Regions from separate parts of the Streptomyces sp. C36 genome, predicted to be linked through region 1. Evidence: riboswitches for the same ligand, from Rfam matches in the RefSeq annotation. Region 1 holds a riboswitch; each other region holds the start of a gene.
What was found. A riboswitch is a leader RNA that binds a small molecule or an ion and turns the genes downstream of it on or off. The one in region 1 is predicted to bind cyclic di-AMP.
Positions count from the first base shown of each region.

Region 2: it holds a riboswitch for cyclic di-AMP, as region 1 does, so the genes downstream of both, AB4K12_RS10085 (M23 family metallopeptidase) here and AB4K12_RS29180 (C40 family peptidase) in region 1, are expected to answer to the same signal.
Region 3: it holds a riboswitch for cyclic di-AMP, as region 1 does, so the genes downstream of both, AB4K12_RS28675 (transglycosylase family protein) here and AB4K12_RS29180 (C40 family peptidase) in region 1, are expected to answer to the same signal.

Region 1 is NZ_JBFQGI010000012.1:33,671-40,506, reverse strand. Features, by position in the region: gene AB4K12_RS29200 (8-amino-7-oxononanoate synthase) at 1-82, shown strand, start outside; gene AB4K12_RS29195 (DUF397 domain-containing protein) at 88-384, opposite strand; gene AB4K12_RS29190 (helix-turn-helix transcriptional regulator) at 394-1,263, opposite strand; gene AB4K12_RS29185 (ATP-binding protein) at 1,517-1,945, shown strand; gene AB4K12_RS29180 (C40 family peptidase) at 2,176-2,664, opposite strand; cyclic di-AMP (ydaO/yuaA leader) riboswitch at 2,668-2,873, opposite strand; gene AB4K12_RS29175 (urease subunit gamma) at 3,615-3,917, shown strand; gene AB4K12_RS29170 (urease subunit beta) at 3,931-4,242, shown strand; gene AB4K12_RS29165 (urease subunit alpha) at 4,235-5,956, shown strand; gene AB4K12_RS29160 (urease accessory protein UreF) at 5,971-6,651, shown strand; gene ureG (urease accessory protein UreG) at 6,774-6,836, shown strand, end outside.
Region 2 is NZ_JBFQGI010000003.1:31,590-38,425, forward strand. Features, by position in the region: gene AB4K12_RS10070 (DNA topoisomerase (ATP-hydrolyzing) subunit A) at 1-2,024, opposite strand, end outside; gene AB4K12_RS10075 (M16 family metallopeptidase) at 2,247-3,596, shown strand; gene AB4K12_RS10080 (M16 family metallopeptidase) at 3,638-5,005, shown strand; cyclic di-AMP (ydaO/yuaA leader) riboswitch at 5,283-5,436, shown strand; gene AB4K12_RS10085 (M23 family metallopeptidase) at 5,449-6,234, shown strand; gene AB4K12_RS10090 (GntR family transcriptional regulator) at 6,458-6,836, shown strand, end outside.
Region 3 is NZ_JBFQGI010000011.1:92,457-99,292, reverse strand. Features, by position in the region: gene AB4K12_RS28700 (NAD(P)/FAD-dependent oxidoreductase) at 1-328, opposite strand, end outside; gene AB4K12_RS28695 (exopolyphosphatase) at 684-1,625, opposite strand; gene AB4K12_RS28690 (DUF501 domain-containing protein) at 1,622-2,170, opposite strand; gene AB4K12_RS28685 (septum formation initiator family protein) at 2,230-2,715, opposite strand; gene eno (phosphopyruvate hydratase) at 2,841-4,121, opposite strand; gene AB4K12_RS28675 (transglycosylase family protein) at 4,427-5,158, opposite strand; cyclic di-AMP (ydaO/yuaA leader) riboswitch at 5,163-5,345, opposite strand; gene AB4K12_RS28670 (transglycosylase family protein) at 5,606-6,583, opposite strand; gene AB4K12_RS28665 (cytochrome P450) at 6,783-6,836, opposite strand, start outside.

The sequences.
Region 1 (6,836 bases):
GCTGACCGCGCGCGCGGACCTCACGGACGAGCGGATCGCGCAGGCGGCCGACACGATCGTACGGACCGCGCCGGCCGCCTGAGGCGCTCAACCTCCCAGGGTGAGACCGGCGGAGCCGCTGAGGGCTCCGCCGGGCCTCCCGCCGCGCAGGTCCGTCGTGAACGCGGACCAGGCGCGGGGGGAGAACAGCAGCACGGGCCCCGGTGTGCGCTTGGAATCGCGCACGGCGAGCAGTTCCGGTGCCAGTACGGCCGTTTCGACGCAGTTGTTCATCCCGGTGCTGTGGCTGCTCCGGTGCCACGCTCCGACGTGCGGGGCGCGGTGACGACACCGGGCCGGGTGGTGAGCCGATCGAGAGGGAACGTACCGAGGCATTGCGGGCATGTTGCCTCCTTACGCGCCGTCGCTGATCCCGGCGATGTATTCCAGTGATTTCTCGTGCGAGAGGGCGTGCGCACGCAGCGTGGCGAAGGCCGAGCCGTAGGCCCGGAGGTCTTCCTTCTGCTCGAGGTAGAGGCTACTCGTCAAATGGTCGAGAACAACCACGTCCAGATCGGCGATGCGCGGAAATGAGAAGATAACGAAAGGCCCCGTGATGCCGATATGGTTGCCGCTGGTGAACGGCAGCACATGCAGGCGCACATGCGGCAACGACCCCTGGTCCAGCAGATGCCGCAGCTGCCCCGCCATCACCTCCGGCCCGCCGACCTCGTGCCGCAGCACCGCCTCGTCGAGCACCGCGCACAGCTCCAGCGGCCGTTCGCGGCCGAGGACCGCCTGCCGGGCCATCCGCACCCGGACGAGCTCCTCGACCAGGTCGGCCGGCGGGTCGCACAGCGCCGCCCGGGTCACCGCACGGGCATACGCCGGCGTCTGCAGCAGACCGGGCACCACCGTGGTCTCGAGCGTCCGCGAACGACAGGCCTCCGACTCCAGGCTGATGAAGTCGAGATACGCCGAAGGCAGCAGATCCCGGTAGGCGTACCACCAGCCGCGCCGCGGGCCCTCCGAGCCCTTCGTCCCGGCTCCGCACAGCGCCCCCAGCAGGGCCCGCAGTTCCGGGTCCGAGACGCTGTAGACATCGAGCAGCCGGGCCACGTCCGCGGGCTTCACGCCACTGCTGCCCGTCTCGATCCGGCTCACCTTCGACTGGTGCCAGCCCACCGCGCAGGCGGCCTCCCGGCTGGTCATCCCCCTCAGTTCGCGCTGGCGCCGCAGTTCCGCGCCGAGTTTGCGGCGGCGCACCGCGGGTCCGTACCGCATCAGCTCTCCCTCCCCGCCGCTGAAATCCCCACGTGCAGAGTCAATAGACCAGTGTGGCGCCCCCATCCGGTCGCTCGCGGAAGGGTTCACCGCTTCGAGCGACAGATATATCCACAATCCGGTGGAACGCGCCCATGACCACCCTTATCAGTGGCACTCTGTCACGAAGAGCCGCCGGAACCGCACCCGACTTCACTGCACTTCACGCGTCATCGCGTCGGAAGTCCGGTCCCGGTGGGAAAGGGACAGCGCCATGGCAGACCACCAGGAAGCAACCGTCACTCTGCCGAGCGCCCCCGCCTCGGTCTCCACCGCGCGCCGCTACGTCACGGACGTCCTGTCGGAGTGGGGCCTGCCCGACGACCCGGAGGCCGTCGACGCCGTCCGGCTGATCGTCTCCGAACTGGCCACCAATGCCGTGCAGCACACCCGCGGACAGTCGCCCACCTTCACCGTGGACCTCCGGCTCGACCGGGGCGAGCAACTGCGGATCGGGGTCACGGACAGCCATCCGTGCCACCCCCGGCGCATGCCCGCCGCCGTTCAACGGGACAACGGACGCGGGCTGGTCATCATCCGCTGCCTGACCGCCGAGCACGGCGGACGGCTGTGTGTGACCCCGACCGCCGACGGCGGCAAGACGGTGTGGATCCGTCTGCCGTGGACGCCGCCGGTCCGCTGACCGGCGGCGCGAAGGGGCCGGGCGGAGGCGTCCGCCCGGCCCGGCGCTCTCGTGGAGCGCGCTGGGGACCTGTGGGTCCAAGGGTGCTGCGGGTGCCGGTGGGGCACCGAGGGGCAGTCGGGTCCGCTGCCACGGAAGATGTGCCACGACGAGGGAAGAGGTGCGAGGACGTACGTCGGGTGCCGAGGCGTGCCGGGTTCCGGTGCGCTGCCGGTCCGGCGCCCATGAGGTCAGCCGTTGACGCGTCCGTACGAGACGCTCTGGGTCCAGATCCGCTCGAGGCGGACGACCGAGCCGGTCTTCGGGGCGTGCCAGATCTGGTTGTTCCCGGCGTAGATGCCCACGTGGTAGACGCCGCCCCGGCCGTGGAAGAACACCAGGTCGCCGCGCTCACGGGTGAAGCCGGGAATGTGCCGGGTGTGGTTGAACTGGTCCTGCGCCGTGCGGGGCAGCCGTTTTCCGGCCTGCTTGAAGGAGTACTGGGTCAGTCCCGAGCAGTCGAAGCGGTACGGACCTGTCGCGCCCCACTGGTAGGGGGAGCCGGCCTTCGAGGCCGCGATCCGCAGGGCGTTGGTGGAGAGCGTCGCCGCTTCCGCCTCGGTCGCGCCGACGGGTGCCAGCACTGTGGCACCGACGGCCGCCAGGGTGAGGGCGGATTTCACGGTCAGGGGTACGGTCCCGGCCTTGGAGAGCATCGAGGGACGTTTGTGAGCGCCCATGCCAAACCCTTCGTCAGCCGCCTGTGAAGGATGACCTGTCGGGTTCGGGCAGGCGAAGAATGCCCGGCCGCCGAAGCGGCTTCACCCCAAGGGATGACCGGCGTTGTCGCGTGCCGGTCGTCCCGTCGTGCCTGGGTCCTCCATCCCCGCCGGTGCAATCGTGTCGACCCGTCGTCCCGGGCGGCGGCGGGGTTCGGCGTCCGCCCGGTCCGCCCCGCCGTGGTGGCGGGGTCTTGTCGTCGGGGGGATCTTGGCGCAGTCGCGGCGGCCGGGCCGAGAGGATCCGGCGTTATGTGAGCCTCGTCACCTCTGAGTAATTCGGGTGGACGCGCGGCGGTTCGATGGTCACGGCTTCGCCCTGGTGAGGTCGCCACCTGCGGCGGAGCGATCTCCCCGGGTGCGCAATGAGCACACCGCCCGAGGTGATCGACACGCGCCGTCTACGATCGCCTCCGCTGTCTGAAGGAGATCGGGGGATGAATGTTTCCGTTCCTCAGTTCGCCGTCGGCGGCGGCGACTTCACCCGGCGTGCTCCCCTGATCCCCGCCCGAGATCCGCATCGCCCGTGCCAGGATGCTCGCGCACACCTCGCGTTCGTCCCGTCCGTACGGGACCGGGAGCGCGGCGCGCGGCCCGGCGGCCGCGATCGCGAGCGTCTGCGCGGCTCGTAGCGCGCCGTACGTGTCGTGCGTGCGAGCCGGGGTGATCCGTCCGAGGAGATCCAGTACTTCCCGGCGACGGCCTGCCGCCGCGCCCCCGGCGGGGCGGCGGGGCGATGGAGGCGACAGGTCCGGTTCAACCGGGCCCGCCATGACGGTCGGCGGGCCCGCCATGACAACGCAAAGACCGGGTCAGCGGAGTTAACGCGTTGGAAAAGCTTGCGTCCTAATCTGCACTCAGCGGCCACGGGGAGAAGAACCCCAGGTCAACACTGTGTTGAGGTGGGACGCATGCAACTATCCCCGCACGAGCAGGAACGGCTGCTCATCCATGTGGCCGCCGACGTCGCCGAGCGTCGCCGGGCCCGCGGGCTGCGCCTCAACCACCCCGAAGCGATCGCTCTGATCACCGTGCACATCCTCGAGGGCGCCCGCGACGGCCGCACCGTGGCCGAGCTGATGTCCTCCGGGCGCAAGGTGCTCACGCGCGACGAAGTCATGGACGGGATCCCCGAGATGATCCACGACGTCCAGGTCGAGGCCACCTTCCCGGACGGGACGAAGCTCGTCACCGTCCACGAACCCATCGCGTGACGGGGAGAGACGGATGATTCCCGGAGAGATCCTGTACGCCGCCGAGCCCGTACGGCTCAACGAAGGACTGCACCGCACCCGGCTGACCGTCCTCAACGCCGCCGACCGGCCCGTACAGGTCGGCTCGCACTACCACTTCGCCGAGGCGAACCCCGGCCTGGACTTCGACCGCGCGGCCGCGCGCGGCAAGCGCCTGGACGTCGCCGCCGGCACCGCCGTGCGCTTCGAGCCGGGCATCCCGGTGGAGGTGGCCCTCGTCCCCATCGGCGGCAAGCGCGTGGTCGAGGGCCTGCGCGGCGAATGCGGTGGACCCCTCGATGCCTGAGCTCACCCGCGCCGCCTACGCCGATCTCTACGGGCCGACCGCCGGCGACCGCGTCCGGCTCGCCGACACCGACCTCGTCGTCGAGATCGAGGAGGACCGCTGCGGCGGCCCCGGCCGGGCCGGGGACGAGGCGGTCTTCGGGGGCGGCAAGGTCATCCGCGAGTCGATGGGCCAGTCCCGCGTCACCCGCGCCGAGGGCGCCCCCGACACCGTCATCACCGGTGCCGTCGTCCTCGACCACTGGGGCGTGGTCAAGGCCGACGTCGGCCTGCGCGACGGCCGGATCACCGGCGTCGGCAAGGCCGGCAACCCCGACACCATGGACGGCGTCCACCCCGACCTCGTCATCGGCCCCGAGACCGAGATCATCGCCGGCAACGGCCGGATCCTCACCGCCGGCGCCATCGACGCCCATGTCCACTTCATCTGCCCACAGCTGGCCGACGAGGCCCTCGCCTCCGGCATCACCACCCTCCTGGGCGGTGGCACCGGCCCCGCCGAGGGCAGCAAGGCCACCACCGTCACCCCGGGCGCCTGGCACCTCGCCCGGATGTTCGAGGCCATGGAGGACTCGCCCCTCAACATCGGCCTCCTCGGCAAGGGCAACACCGTCTCGCACGACTCCCTGCGCGCCCAGCTGCGGGCCGGAGCCGTCGGCTTCAAGATCCACGAGGACTGGGGGGCCACCCCGGCCGCCATCGACGCCTGCCTGAACGTGTGCGAGGAGAGCGGCGCCCAGCTCGCCATCCACACCGACACCCTCAACGAGGCCGGCTTCGTCGGCGACACCCTCGCCGCGATCGCCGGCCGCTCCATCCACGCGTACCACACCGAGGGCGCGGGCGGCGGTCACGCGCCCGACATCATCACGGTGGTCTCCGAGGCCAACGTCCTGCCCAGCTCCACCAACCCCACCCGGCCGCACACCGTCAACACCGTCGACGAACACCTCGACATGCTGATGGTCTGCCACCACCTCAACCCGGCCGTCCCCGAGGACCTCGCCTTCGCCGAGTCCCGCATCCGGCCCTCCACCATCGCCGCCGAGGACGTCCTGCACGACCTCGGCGCGATCTCGATCATCTCCTCGGACTCCCAGGCCATGGGCCGCGTCGGCGAGGTCGTGCTGCGCACCTGGCAGACCGCGCACGTCATGAAGAGGCGGCGCGGCGCCCTGCCGGGCGACGGCCCCGCCGACAACGCCCGCGCCCGGCGCTACGTCGCCAAATACACCATCAACCCGGCCGTCGCCCAGGGCCTCGACCACGAGATCGGCTCCGTCGAGACCGGCAAGCTCGCCGACCTCGTGCTGTGGGAGCCGGCCTTCTTCGGCGTCCGGCCCCAGCTGGTCATCAAGGGAGGCCAGATCGCCTACGCGCAGATGGGCGACGCCAACGCCTCCATCCCCACCCCCCAGCCCGTCCTGCCCCGGCCCATGTTCGGCGCGCGCGGACGCGCCCCGGCCGGCAACTCCCTGAACTTCGTGACCCAGTGGGCCATGGACGACGGGCTCCCCGAGCGGCTGGGGCTGGGCAAGCGCTTCGTCCCCATCCTGAGCACACGCGGCGTCACCAAGGCCGACATGCGCAACAACGACGCCCGCCCCCACGTGGAGGTCGACCCGGACACCTTCACGGTCACGATCGACGGGGAGCCGGTGGAGCCGCGCCCGGCGGCGGAACTGCCCATGGCCCAGCGCTACTTCCTCTTCTGACGGGGCGGCCACCGATGAGCACCCTCTCCGCCGCGCTTCTCGTCCTGGCCGACGGCCGCTTCCCCGCCGGGGGCCACGCCCACTCCGGGGGCGCCGAGGCGGCCGTCGAGGCCGGCCGGATCACGGACGGCGCGTCGCTGGAGTCGTTCTGCCGGGGACGGCTGCACACCGCCGGGCTGACCGCGGCGGGACTCGCCGCCGCGGCCGCCGCCGGACTCGACCCGCTCGCCCTCGACGCGGCCGCCGACGCCCGCACCCCCTCACCCGCCCTGCGCGCCGCCGCGCGCCGGCTCGGCCGCCAGCTGACACGCGCCGCGCGGGCCGCCTGGCCCTCGCCCGACCTCGACGACCTCGCGGCGGCCCGGCCGCGCGGCGCCCACCAGCCCGTCGTCCTCGGACTGGTCGCACGGGCCGCGGGGCTCGGGCCGCTCGCGGCCGCGTACGCCGCCGCGTACGAGGCGGTGAGCGGGCCGGCGACGGCGGTGGTGCGGTTGCTGAGCCTCGATCCGTTCGAGGCGACGGCGGTGCTGGCGCGGCTCGCTCCCGAGCTCGACCACGTGGCCGTCCTGGCGGCCGAGGCGGCGGGGCGGGCGCTGACCGAGGGCCTGGACGCCCTGCCCGCGCCGGCGGCGCCGTTGCTCGACATCACCGCGGAGCAGCACGCCGCCTGGCCGGTGCGGCTGTTCGCCACGTAGTCGAGCCCCGGTCCCGCCCTTTCGCCGTTTCCTGGGGCTCCGCCCCAGACCCCGGTCCTCAATCGCCGGACGGGCTGAATTCAGCCCGTCCGGCGACCCCACCCCCAACCCCCGGAGGGACCATGCACCTCGACCACCCCGACACCTACCCCCACCGCCACACCTACAGCGACCCCACCCGCCCG
Region 2 (6,836 bases), on a different contig from region 1:
TCCGTGAGGAAGACCAGGTCCTCCTCGCCCGTGCGCAGCTCCACCGCGCCGACGACGCGGTCGCCGTCCTTGAGGGAGATGACCTCCAGCTCGTCCTTGTTGGCCGGGTAGTCGGGGACCACGCGCTTGACGACGCCCTGCTCCGTGCCGATGGCGAGCCCCGGCGAGGACTCGTCGAGCGTGGTCAGGCACACCACCCGCTCGCCGTCCGCCAGCGACAGGAACTCCGGCACCGGGACGCCGCCCGCCAGGTTCGGCGGGGCCGCCGTCTCCGGCAGCTGCGGCAGGTCGATCACCCGCAGGCGCAGCAGCCGGCCCGTCGACGTCACCACGCCCACCTCGCCCAGCGCGGTCGCCGGGACCGCCGAGGCGATCACGTCGTGCTTGACGCGCTTGGTGTCGGCGGCGCCGTCGAACGGCTCGCCCGTGGCCGTACGGGCCAGCAGGCCGGTGGAGGACAGCAGCACCCGGCACGGGTCGTCCGCGACCTGCAGCGGCATCGCCGCCGCCGGGACGCCCGCCGACTCCAGCAGCACCGTGCGCCGGTCGGTGCCGAACTTCTTCGCCACGTCGGCCAGTTCGGACGAGACGAGCTTGCGCAGCTCGGCGTCGGACTCCAGGATCCGGGTCAGCTCGGTGATCTCCGAGTTCAGCCGGTCGCGCTCGGACTCCAGCTCGATCCGGTCGAACTTCGTCAGGCGGCGCAGCGGGGTGTCGAGGATGTACTGCGTCTGCGTCTCGGAGAGCGAGAAGCGCTCCACGAGTGATGCCTTGGCGGCCGCGGCGTTATCGCTCGATCGAATGATTCGGATGACCTCGTCGATGTCGACGAGCGCCACCAGCAGGCCCTCGACCAGGTGCAGCCGGTCCTGCCGCTTGCCGCGCCGGAACTCGCTGCGCCGTCGCACCACCTCGAAGCGGTGGTCGACATAGACCTCCAGCAGCTCCTTGAGGCCCAGCGTCAGCGGCTGGCCGTCGACCAGCGCCACGTTGTTGATGCCGAAGGACTCCTCCATCGGCGTGAGCTTGTAGAGCTGCTCCAGGACGGCCTCGGGGTTGAAGCCGTTCTTGATCTCGATGACCAGGCGCAGGCCGTGGGCGCGGTCCGTGAGGTCCTTGACGTCGGCGATGCCCTGCAGCTTCTTGGAGCCGACCAGGTCCTTGATCTTGGAGATGACCTTCTCCGGACCGACCGTGAAGGGCAGTTCGGTGACGATCAGGCCCTTGCGGCGGGGGGAGACGTTCTCCACGGAGACGGTGGCACGGATCTTGAACGTGCCGCGGCCGGTCTCGTACGCGTCGCGGATGCCGTTCAGGCCGACGATCCGGCCGCCCGTGGGCAGGTCGGGGCCGGGCACGTACTTCATCAGGGTGTCGAGATCGGCGGCCGGGTGCCGGATCAGGTGCCGGGCGGCGGCGATGACCTCGCCGAGATTGTGCGGCGGCATGTTCGTCGCCATGCCGACCGCGATCCCGGACGCGCCGTTGACCAGCAGGTTCGGGTAGGCGGCGGGGAGGGAGACGGGCTCCCGCTCGCTGCCGTCGTAATTCGGCGCGAAATCGACGGTGTCCTCGTCGATCGACTCCGTCATCAGCGACGACGGGGACGCCATCCGGGCCTCGGTGTAGCGCATGGCCGCAGGCGGGTCGTCGTTGCCGAGGGAGCCGAAGTTTCCGTGCCCGTCGACCAGCGGCAGCCGCATGGAGAACGGCTGCGCCATGCGCACCAGGGCGTCGTAGATCGAGGCGTCGCCGTGCGGGTGGAGCTTGCCCATCACCTCGCCGACGACCCGGGCGCACTTCACATGGCTCCGGTCCGGCCGCAGGCCCATCTCGTTCATCTGGAAGAGAATGCGGCGCTGGACCGGCTTGAGGCCGTCCCGGGCGTCCGGCAGGGCGCGGGAGTAGATGACCGAGTAGGCGTACTCGAGGAAGGAGCCCTGCATCTCGTCGACGACGTCGATGTCGAGGATGCGCTCCTCGAAGTCTTCCGGCGGCGGGGTCTTCGTGCTGCGGCGGGCCATCGCGGCTGCTGCTCCTTCGATCGATTGCCGAGGCGGGTCTGACGCCGACCATTGTGGACCGCCCCACTGACAACCCCGACCGCGACCCGTCCGGGAAGGGTGGCGGGGGCCGGGAACTTCTCCGGATGTCGGTGCGCTTGCATACAGTGACAGCACTGTTCATCACGCGAGTCGTCGCGAGGCACCGCGGGATCTCAAGAGATCGAAGGGACGTACATGCCCATGGGTCACACGGCCACGCAACAGGCCGCCGCCGGCGGTCTGAAAGCGACCGAGCACCGCCTGGCCAACGGCCTGCGGGTGGTCCTCTCCGAGGACCACCTGACGCCGGTGGCCGCGGTCTGCCTCTGGTACGACGTCGGCTCGCGCCACGAAGTCAAGGGCCGCACCGGCCTCGCCCACCTCTTCGAGCACCTGATGTTCCAGGGCTCGGCGCAGGTCAAGGGCAACGGCCACTTCGAGCTGGTGCAGGGCGCGGGCGGCTCGCTCAACGGCACCACCAGCTTCGAGCGCACCAACTACTTCGAGACCATGCCCGCCCACCAGGTGGAGCTGGCCCTGTGGCTCGAGGCGGACCGGATGGGCTCGCTGCTCACCGCGCTCGACGACGAGTCCATGGAGAACCAGCGCGACGTCGTCAAGAACGAGCGCCGCCAGCGCTACGACAACGTGCCCTACGGCACCGCGTTCGAGAAGCTGACCGCCATGGCCTACCCCGAGGGCCACCCGTACCACCACACCCCCATCGGCTCGATGGCCGACCTGGACGCCGCCTCCCTGGAGGACGCGCGCGCCTTCTTCCGCACGTACTACGCGCCCGGCAACGCCGTCCTCTCGGTCGTCGGCGACATCGACCCGGAGCAGACGCTCGCGTGGATCGAGAAGTACTTCGGCTCCATCCCCGCGCACGACGCCAAGCAGCCGCCCCGCGACGGCTCCCTGCCGGACACCGTCGGTGAGCAGCTGCGCGAGATCGTCCGCGAGGAGGTCCCCTCCCGCGCGCTGATGGCCGCCTACCGCCTGCCGCACGACGGCACGCGCGAGGCGGACGCCGCCGACCTCGCCCTGACCGTCCTCGGCGGCGGCGAGTCCTCCCGCCTCCACAACCGCCTCGTGCGCCACGACCGCTCCGCCGTCGCCGCCGGCTTCGGCCTGCTGCGCCTGGCCGGCGCCCCCTCCCTGGGATGGCTGGACGTCAAGGCGTCCGGCGGCTTCGAGGTGGCCGACATCGAGGCCGCCGTCGACGAGGAGCTGGCCCGCTTCGCCGTCGAGGGGCCCACCCCGCAGGAGATGGAGCGCGCCCAGGCCCAGCTGGAGCGCGAGTGGCTGGACCGGCTCGCCACCGTCAGCGGCCGCGCCGACGAACTGTGCCGCTTCGCCGTGCTGTTCGGCGACCCGCAGCTGGCCCTCACCGCCGTGCAGCGCGTCCTGGACATCACCCCCGAGGAGGTGCAGGCGGTCGCCAAGGCCCGGCTGCACCCCGAAAACCGCGCGGTGCTGGTCTACGAGCCGACCGCGCCCCAGGCCGACGCCGGCGCCGACAAGAACGAGGAAGAGGAGACGGCTCAGTGAGCGACGCCGCAGCCGCGAGCATCCCGGGGACCGCGCCTTCGATGGTCTTCCACCCCCAGCCCGAGCCGGGACAGGCCACTCCCTGGGCCTTCCCGGCCCCCGAGCGCGGGCAGCTGTCCAACGGCCTGACCGTGCTGCGCTGCCACCGCCCCGGCCAGCAGGTGATCGCCGTCGAGATCTGCCTGGACGCGCCCCTGGACGCCGAGCCCGAGGGCCTCGACGGCGTGGCCACGATCATGGCCCGGGCCTTCTCCGAGGGCACCGACAAGCTCAGCGCCGAGGACTTCACCGCCGAGCTGGAGCGCTGCGGCGCCACCCTCGACGCGCACGCCGACCACCCGGGCGTGCGGCTGTCCCTGGAGGTCCCGGCCTCCCGCCTGCCGAAGGCCCTGGGCCTGCTGGCCGACGCCCTGCGCGCCCCGGCCTTCCCGGACAACGAGGTCGAGCGCCTGGTCAACAACCGCCTCGACGAGATCCCGCACGAGCTGGCCAACCCCGCCCGCCGGGCCGCCATGGCGCTGTCCGCCCAGCTCTTCCCGGCGGACTCCCGGATGTCGCGGCCGCGCCAGGGCAGCCAGGAGACCGTCGAGCGCATCGACGCCGCCTCCGTGCGCGCCTTCTACGAGGCCCACATCCGCCCGGCCACCGCCACGGCCGTCGTCGTCGGCGACTTCACCGGCGTCGACCTGGACCAGGCGCTCACCGAGTCCCTCGGCGCCTGGACCGGGTCCGCCGCCCAGCCCCGCCCCGTGCCGTCGGTCACCGCCGACGACACCGGCCGCGTGGTGATCGTGGACCGCCCCGGCGCCGTCCAGACCCAGCTGCTGCTGGGCCGCGTCGGTCCCGACCGGCACGACCGCGTCTGGCCCGCCCAGGTGCTCGGCACCTACTGCCTGGGCGGCACGCTGACCTCCCGCCTGGACCGCGTCCTGCGCGAGGAGAAGGGCTACACCTACGGCGTGCGCTCCTTCGGCCAGGTCCTGCGCTCCGCCCCCGACAGCACGGGCCTGTCGCTGCTGGCCATCAGCGGCTCCGTGGACACCCCCAACACCGGTCCGGCGCTCGAGGACCTCTGGGCGGTGCTGCGCACCCTCGCCGCCGAGGGCCTGACCGAGGCCGAGCGGGACGTGGCCGTGCAGAACCTGGTGGGCGTCGCCCCGCTGAAGTACGAGACGGCCGCCGCCGTCGCGGGCACCCTCGCCGACCAGGTCGAGCAGTATCTGCCGGACGACTTCCAGGCGCGGCTGTACGAACGCCTCGCCGACACCGGCACGGTGGAGGCCACGGCGGCCGTCGTGAACGCCTTCCCGGCCGACCGGCTCGTCACCGTCCTCGTCGGGGACGCCTCCGAGATCACCGAGCCCGTCAAGGCGCTGGGCCTCGGAGAGGTGACGGTCATCCCGGCCTGACCGGCCAGGACCGGCCAGGCCCAGCGGCCTTCGGCGGACGCTGACAGGGGCTCAACCCCCCTGTTCCGTCCGGCCGCTGAGCCGGACATTGCCGGACAAGTGAGGCGCGTGGGTCGAGTGAGACCCACGCGCCTCCTTTATGCCCGATTTCGCGCAGTGGTTGCATGTTGGTCGTGTGGCGTACGTCATAAAAGCCCGGATCTGTTTGCCGTTCGAATCTGACGCCGATTAGCGTCAGGGCGGCAGTCCGTCAGATCGGAGCCGCATCCGCGGTCCCGGGCAGCCATCGCCGAGTCCCCGAAGCACCAGCGAGGGGAGCCGGGGACCCACATGTCCCTGGGGTGAATCGGCCCCCTTTCACGAGGGAGCCGTAGGAGACCTTCCTGCTCCGAACCCGTCAGCTAACCCGGTAGGCGAGAGGGAAGGAAAGGATTCGCCCAGCCATGGGGAAGCACCGTCGTCCGAGCCGAGCCGCGCGCGTCAGCGCCAACGTCGCGGGCATAGCCACCCTCACTGCCGCCGGTGTGGTCGCCGGCGTCGCCGCCCCGGCCTTCGCCGCCTCCGACGACTCGCGTGGTCCCGAGGACACCGGGCTGACCCAGGCCGTCGTCATCAGTGACGTCATGGCCGACAACGTGGGCGCCCAGGCCGAGACCCAGCGCAGCGCCGCCGACGAGGCCGCCGCCCGCCTGCAGGCCGAGGAGACCGCCCAGAAGAAGGCCTCCGACGCCAAGGAGCGCCACGCGGAGGCCGAGCGCAAGATCAAGGAGGAGCGCGAGGCCAAGGAGCGTGCCGCGCGCGACGAGGAGCGCAAGCGCCTGGGCACCTATGTGAGCCCCCTCGACGGCTCCTACGTCTCCACCTCCTACAAGGCCTCCAGCGGCCTGTGGTCCTCCGGCAGCCACACCGGCATCGACCTCCACGCCGAGACCGGCACCTCGGTCCACGCGGTCGCCGCCGGCACCATCGTCGAGGCCGGCTGGGGCGGCGCGTACGGCAACAACGTCGTCATCAAGCACAACGACGGCACCTACACCCAGTACGCCCACCTGTCGTCGCTCGACGTCTCCGTCGGCCAGACGGTCACCCCGGGCCAGCAGATCGGCCTCTCGGGCGCCACGGGCAACGTCACCGGCCCGCACCTGCACTTCGAGGCCCGCACCGGCGCCGGCTACGGCTCCGACATCGACCCGATCGCCTACATGAGCGCGCACGGCGTCAGCCTGTAGGTCCCGCCGCCTTCGCGGCACCGCACTTCACGCAAGGCCCCGGCCCCCGGCCGGGGCCTTGTCGTCGTCCCGCCCACCGGCGTTGGCCAAAAAATATCCATGAATCCCCGGCGCCATCGGAAATCGCCGGGGATTGCCATAGAGTCGCTGAACGGGTGTCAATCGGCCGCGCATCGCGGGAGATTAAGTCGTAAGGCGGAGGTACAGCCATGCGGGGCCGTACGTGAACGGCGGTGGTGAAGCGGCGCAGGGGAGCCGCCGTATTTCCGCGCACGCCGTGTGCACGGCGATTCGCGACGACATCGTCTCCGGGGTTTTCCCGCCCGGCAGCCGGCTCATCGAGGAACTCCTCGCCCGCCGCTACGGCGTCTCCCGGGTGCCCGTGCGCGAGGCGCTGCGCACCCTCGCCTCCGAGGGCTTCGTCACCACCCGCCGGCACGCCGGGGCCTGCGTCGCCGAACCCACCGAGCAGGAGGCGGCGGACCTCCTCGACGTCCGCGCCCTGCTGGAGCCGCTGGGGGCCGCACGCGCCGCGCAGCGGCGCACCGAGGCCCATCTGAAGGTCCTGCGCGGCCTCGTCCGCCTGGGCCAGGAGCGGGCCC
Region 3 (6,836 bases), on a different contig from region 1:
CCAGGTAGTCGAAAGGCAGCTCGTACGCCTCGCCGACGAGCGGCGCGATCGTGGCGACCTTGCGGTCCTGGTCGATCGTGGTGACACGGCCGGTGAGAACCTCCGCCTTGGGCAGGACGCGGCGCAGCGGCACCACGACGTGGCGCGGCGAGATGCTGCCGGCGGCTGCTTCAGGGAGGAAGGGCTGGTACGTCATGTACGAGCGCGGGTCGACGACCGTGACGGTCGCCTCGCCGTAGCGCATCTTCTTCAGGATGCGGCGTGCCGCGTACAGGCCGACGTACCCACCGCCTACTACGAGGATCCGTGGACGCTCCGTGGTGCTCATGATTCGAGTATCCAGCACTCCCCGCAGGGGTGCTCGTGAGCCCCTTCACAAGAGCCCGAGGGGGGTCTGCTACACTCCGCCGCCCCCGTGACCGACGCCATAGCCCCATGAGGGAACCAGGCCGTCCCGCCGGGCGTTGATCACCCCTGCTGAACTGGCCTTGCGGCCTCGCGGTGGACTGGACCACTGCGCCCGGGGCTTCCGCATAAGCGTTTCTTTAAGACGGCGAAAACCACACGGTTTCCGGCCGCCAGGGGCCGACGGACCCCGGAAGGGGGCCAGAAGGCCTCCCTCCGGGGTCCTAGGACCGCTATTTCATGTGAAGGATTTCACGAACATTCTCCGGCGGACGCCCTCAGGCGATGCTCCAGCCGATCCCATCCAGGATGTCGTGCTCGCTGACCACGACCTCCCGGGCCCCGGAACGCTCCATCACGCACTGCAGGACGAGCGCTCCGGCGGCGATGACGTCGACCCGGCCGGGGTGCATCACGGAGAACGCCGCGCGCTGCTCGTGCGTCGACTCCAGCAGCATGGCCGTGATCTCGCGGACCCGCTCGAGGGAGACGCGGCAGTGGTGGATGGCCTCGGAGTCGTACGCGTCCAGGCCGAGCGCGATCGCCGCGACCGTGGTGACCGAGCCGGCCAGGCCGACGAGGGTACGGGCCTCGGTGAGCGGGACGCTCTCCTCGGCCAGGTCCAGCGCGGCCTCGACGTCGGCGCGTATCGCGGCGATCTGCTCCGGCGTCGGCGGGTCGGTGACCTCGCCGTCCACCACGAGGTGACGTTCCGTCATCCGGACGCAGCCCACGTCGACGCTGCGCGCCGCCCGCACGTGGTCGTCGCCGACCACGAACTCCGTCGAGCCGCCGCCGATGTCCACGACCAGATACGGCTTCGCCAGGTCGTCCCGGCCCGTGAGCTCCTTGGTGGCGCCGGTGAAGGAGAACTCCGCCTCCTGGTCACCGGTGATCACCTCGGGCTCCACGCCGAGGATGTCCACGACGCCGCGCACGAACTCCTCGCGGTTGGACACGTCGCGGGACGCGGACGTCGCGACGAAACGCACCCGCTCCGCGTTGAGCGCCCGGATGACCTCGGCGTACTCCCGGCAGGCGGCGAACGTCCGCTCGAGCGCCTCCGGCGCGAAGCGGCCCGTACGGTCGACCCCCTGGCCGAGCCGCACGATCGTCATCCGCCGGTCGAGCTCCTTGAGTTCACCGGTCGCCGGGTCGGCGTCGGCGACGAGCAGCCGGATGGAGTTCGTGCCGCAGTCGACGGCGGCGACCCGCGTCATGCCCGCTCCTCGCCGCATTCGCCGGCGCCGCCGCAGGGGGTGACGCACGGGCCCTTGCTCCACCACTCCGGGAGCAGGGCGATGGCCTCGTCGCCGAAGGGGTTCACGCCCGGGCCCGCCGCCAGCGAGTGGCCGACGAGCACGTGCAGGCACTTGACCCGGTCCGGCATGCCGCCGGCGCTCGGGAAGCCCTCCAGGACCTCGATCGCGTCGCGGCGCGCGATGTAGTCCTCGTGCGCGGCCCGGTAGGCGGCCGCCAGTTCGGGGTCGGTCGCCAGCCGGTCCTGCATCTCCTTCATCAGGCCGGAGCCCTCGAGCGTGCCGATGGCGCCGGCGGCGCGCGGGCACGTCAGGTAGTACAGCGTCGGGAACGGCGTGCCGTCCTCCAGCCGCGGCGCGGTCTCGACGACGTCGGGGTTGCCGCACGGGCAGCGGTGCGCGATGGCGCGCAGGCCGCGCGGCGGGCGCCCCAGCTGCTCCTTGAACGCGGCGATGTCCGCGTCGGTCGGCTCGGTGGGCTCGGTCTTCGGAGGAGGCGTGTCCATGTGCTCGCTCGTGCTCGTTGATGCTCGGTCTGGTTCGGATGCGGTGCGCGGGGGGGGCGTCAGGGAAGCGCTCGGCGCTGCTGCCCGTCGGAGGAGTCGATGTCTTCCCAGAGGTTGCTGTACCAGGGGCGGTCGGCCGCGCCCCGGTCCCTGGGCGGCTTGGTGGGACCACCGCCGCCCACCACGCTGTAGCCGGTCTCCCCCGGGCGGAGGTAGTGCAGGTGCTCGCGCGCCTGCTGCTCGACGTACGCGGGGTCCTCCAGCCGGGCCTTCTCGTCGCGCAGCCGCTTCACCTGCTCGCGGGCGTTCTCGGTCTGGCGCCGCTGGTCGGCGATGTCCGAGCGCTGGGTGACCCACTGGCGCATCGGATAGGCGAGGGCGACGACGAGGGAGCAGACGACGAGCGCGAGCAGCGCGGCGCGTCCCGTGAGCCGGCTGCGCCGCTGCGGCCGCGCCCGGTAGACCCGCGCGACGGCGGGCCCCTGCACGATCGCCGTGCCGAGCGCCTTGAGCCTGGTCGCGGTGGAGAACCGGTCCGCGCCCACGTCGCCTCCCCAGTGAGTCCTCGGAGTCCTCTACGAACGTACGTCCCCGGACACGGTACGGGACCGCGGCCGGGGACGTACGGAGACTGGCGAGAGCTCAGCCCTTAAGGCTCAGCCCGTGGAGCTCAGCCCTTGAAGCGCGGGAACGCCGAGCGGCCCGCGTACACCGCGGCGTCGTCGAGGATCTCCTCGATGCGCAGCAGCTGGTTGTACTTGGCGACGCGCTCGGAGCGGGCCGGGGCACCGGTCTTGATCTGGCCGCAGTTGGTGGCGACGGCCAGGTCGGCGATGGTGACGTCCTCGGTCTCGCCGGAGCGGTGCGACATCATGCACTTGAAGCCGTTGCGCTGGGCCAGCTCGACGGCGTCCAGGGTCTCGGTCAGCGAACCGATCTGGTTGACCTTGACCAGCAGGGCGTTGGCGGAGTTCTCCTCGATGCCACGGGCGAGGCGCTCGGGGTTGGTGACGAACAGGTCGTCGCCGACGAGCTGGACCTTGTCGCCGAGCTTCTCGGTGATGGTGTTCCAGCCGGCCCAGTCGTCCTCGAACAGCGGGTCCTCGATGGAGACCAGCGGGTACGCCTCGACGAGCTCGGCGTAGTACTCCGTCATCTCGGCGGCGGAGCGGTCCTTGCCCTCGAACTTGTAGACGCCGTCCTTGTAGAACTCGGAGGCGGCCACGTCCAGGGCGAGCGCGACGTCCTGGCCGGGGGTGTAGCCGGCCTGCTTGATGGCCTCGAGGATGAGGTCGAGGGCCTCGCGGTTGGAGCCCAGGTTCGGGGCGAAGCCGCCCTCGTCGCCGAGGCCGGTCGACAGGCCCTTGGCCTTCAGGACCGACTTGAGGGTGTGGTAGACCTCGGTGCCCCAGCGCAGGGCCTCGGAGAAGGACTCCGCGCCGATCGGCGCGATCATGAACTCCTGGATGTCCACGTTGGAGTCGGCGTGCGAGCCGCCGTTCAGGATGTTCATCATCGGAACGGGCAGCAGGTGCGCGTTCGGGCCGCCGAGGTAGCGGAAGAGGGGGAGGTCGGACGCCTCGGAGGCGGCGTGCGCGACGGCCAGGGAGACGCCCAGGATGGCGTTGGCGCCGAGCGAGCCCTTGTTATCGGTGGCGTCCAGGTCGAACATGGCCTGGTCGATCAGGCGCTGCTCGGTGGCGTCGTAGCCGACGAGCTCCGGGCCGATCTGCTCGATGACGGCCAGGACGGCCTTCTCGACACCCTTGCCGAGGTAGCGCTTGGGGTCGCCGTCACGGAGCTCGATGGCCTCGAAGGCGCCGGTGGAGGCGCCGGACGGCACGGCGGCACGGCCCGTGGAGCCGTCGTCGAGGCCGACCTCGACCTCGACCGTGGGGTTGCCTCGCGAGTCGAGGATCTCGCGAGCTACGACGACGTCGATGGACGGCACGAGGGTCTCCTTCGTGTGTGCTGGAGTTCTGCAGCACGAGCCTAACGGGCGCCGGAGGCTGCGCCCGCCCTTGGATCGATCAGCGGACCGAAAATTGGCACAAAAGCCAAGATCAGCGGATGAATCGCCGGTGTGTTCGCTCAACGGGGACGGCCGGCACGGGGTTCCGGAGGCGGGAACGACGGAGCCCCGCTCCGATGCGGCTCGGGGGGTAGGCGCATCGGAGCGGGGCGGTCCGTCGGATGAGCGGAAGGCTCGTCCTGGCGGTGGGACCGTCCGGGCGTCCGGACGGGGTCCGGCGGCGGTCAGCTGAGGTGCAGCATCTGCCCGGGGTAGATGACGTCGGCGTCGTCGATGATCTTCTTGTTGAGGTCGTAGAGCTTCGCCCAGCCGCCCTTGACCTTCTTGGCCGTGGCGATCGAGCCCAGGGTGTCGCCCTGCTTGACCTCGTACTCGCCGTCACCCTTCTTGAAGGTCGGGGTCTTGGCGTGCTTGCCCGGGGTCTGCTTCTGCGCGGGCGTCTCGGTGCCCGAACCCGGCTTGGCGTGCTTGCCCGAGGGGCGCTCGCCGCGGTCGGCGTGGGTCTTGGTGGAGGTGTCGCGGTCGCCGGTGGACTTCGACGGCTTGGACGGCTTGGGCTTCGAGGAGCCGCCGTCGACGTCGGGTGCCGGGCCGCCACGGGTCAGACCACCGCCACAGTTGGGCCAGGCGCCCGGACCCTGCAGGGCGAGGAGGCGCTCGCCGACGAGGATCTGCTGGGCCTTGGTGGCCTGGTGCGGGTACGCGGCGTACTTGCCGCCACCTGCGGCGTCCCACGATTCCTTCGAGAACTGCAGGCCGCCGTAGTAGCCGTTTTGGGTGTTGATGGACCAGTTGCCCCCGGCCTCACACTGGGCGACCCTGTCCCAGGCCTGGACAGGGGCGGCGTTGGCGGAGGTCGCGACCATCAGAGGGGCGGCGACAGCCGCGCCGGTGACACCGGCGAGGGTGACGATGCGGACGGCCTTGGACGGACGACGGTGCTTGCCCTTGGACATAAGTCGGTTTCCTCACCGACGCCTACGAGGTGAGCTGTCGGGTTCGGGCTAGTGAGTTCGCCCGGCCCGGTCCGCTCGCGCGCACCGGGCTTCACCCCAAGCCGTCCCGTCCCGTCGGTCGTTGACCGTCGGTGCGTGCCGGCGCCCTACCTGGTTCCCCCGCTCCTGCCAACGGCGCTTGCGCGACGACTCCCCCGACCGCCGGCAGGATTCGGCGTGGCGGTCGAGGTGCCCGCGGTAGCGAGCGGAAACGACGTTAAACACAGGCGGCCGACAGGTTCAAACCCCACTTTTCGGCCACAGTTGCTGGTTACGGCCTACCGAGAACGATCATTCTCGCAGGTGGGAGCGGGTACAAGAGCAACGGACGGGGACACTCCGGGCGTCGGGCGACGAGACCCATGTCTCACTTTCGACTGGAACGGACATTCGGCCCGAACCGGCCCGCTACTTACGGATGTCGAGGCGCTGACCGGGCTGGATGAGGTCCGGATCGGATCCGACCGCCTTTTGGTTCTTCTGATAGATCGTCTTCCATCCGCCGTCGACCGCGTGCTCCGATGCGATGGCTGACAGATTGTCACCCGGACGCACGGTGTAGTCGGACGGGCCCGCCGGGTCCGTCCGCGCGTCGCCGCGCGAGGAGCGCTGGGCCTCGTCGCCCGAACGCGACGGCTCGGCACGGTGCTTGCCGGCGCCCGTCCCGGTGCCCGCGTCCGCGCCGGGGGTGGCGCTGTCGGACGGGGTGCCGGGCGTCGGGGAGCCGGAGGGCGCCGGGGAGGTCCCGGGCGTCTGCGACGGGGTCTCCGAGGGCGTGCCGGAGGGCGTGCCCGAGGGGGTCGCCGTGCCGCCGGAGGGCTCCGTGGACGGGTCCTTGCGGTGCTTGCCGCCCTCGCCGGTGCCGGGGCTGCCGGACGGGGTGGGCGTGCCGGGCGTCTGCGACGTGCCGGGCGTGGGCTCGGTGGTGCCGGAGGGCTTGTCGGACGGCTTGCCGGACTCGTGCGCCGGCGTGGAGGGCGTCGGGCGCTCCTTCGCGGACCCGCGCGTGGGCTCCGGCGCGGGGGCCCGGGTGGTGCCGTCGGCGCCGCTGCCGGGGTTCACCTCGGGCGCCGGGGCGTCCTTCTGCAGGCCGGAGCTCACGGCGCAGCTCGGCCACGCGTCGGGGCCCTTGGACTTGAGGATCTGCTCGGCCACGGCTATCTGCTGCGAGCGGCTGGCGAGGTCGGGGCGCGGGGCGTAGGTGGTGCCGCCGTTCTGCTCCCACATCTCCTGGGTGAGCTGGAGCCCACCGGAGTAGCCGTTGCCGGAGTTGGCGCTCCAGGTTCCGCCGCTCTCGCACTGGGCGACCTTGTCCCAGGTGTCGGTGTCGGCCGCGGAGGCGCCGGAGGCGGCGAGCAGCGGCATGGCGATGCTCGCTCCCGTCACCCCCGCCGCGACCACGATGGCGGGTACCTGGCGGGGGCGGCGATGTCTACCGGACCCTGAGCGCATGTGCTGGCCTCTCGTGTGGCGGCTGATGTGGTCGTCGAACATAGCGACGGCGCCGATGAGTCACAAGCCGGTGTAGCGCAGGTCACGTTCGGATCACGTGGTTTGATACCGCGTCACGGGGTAGGAGCCGGGGTTATGCGTGTTCGGTTCCCTCGGGAGTGAATTCCACGGGCAAAGTGCGCAATCC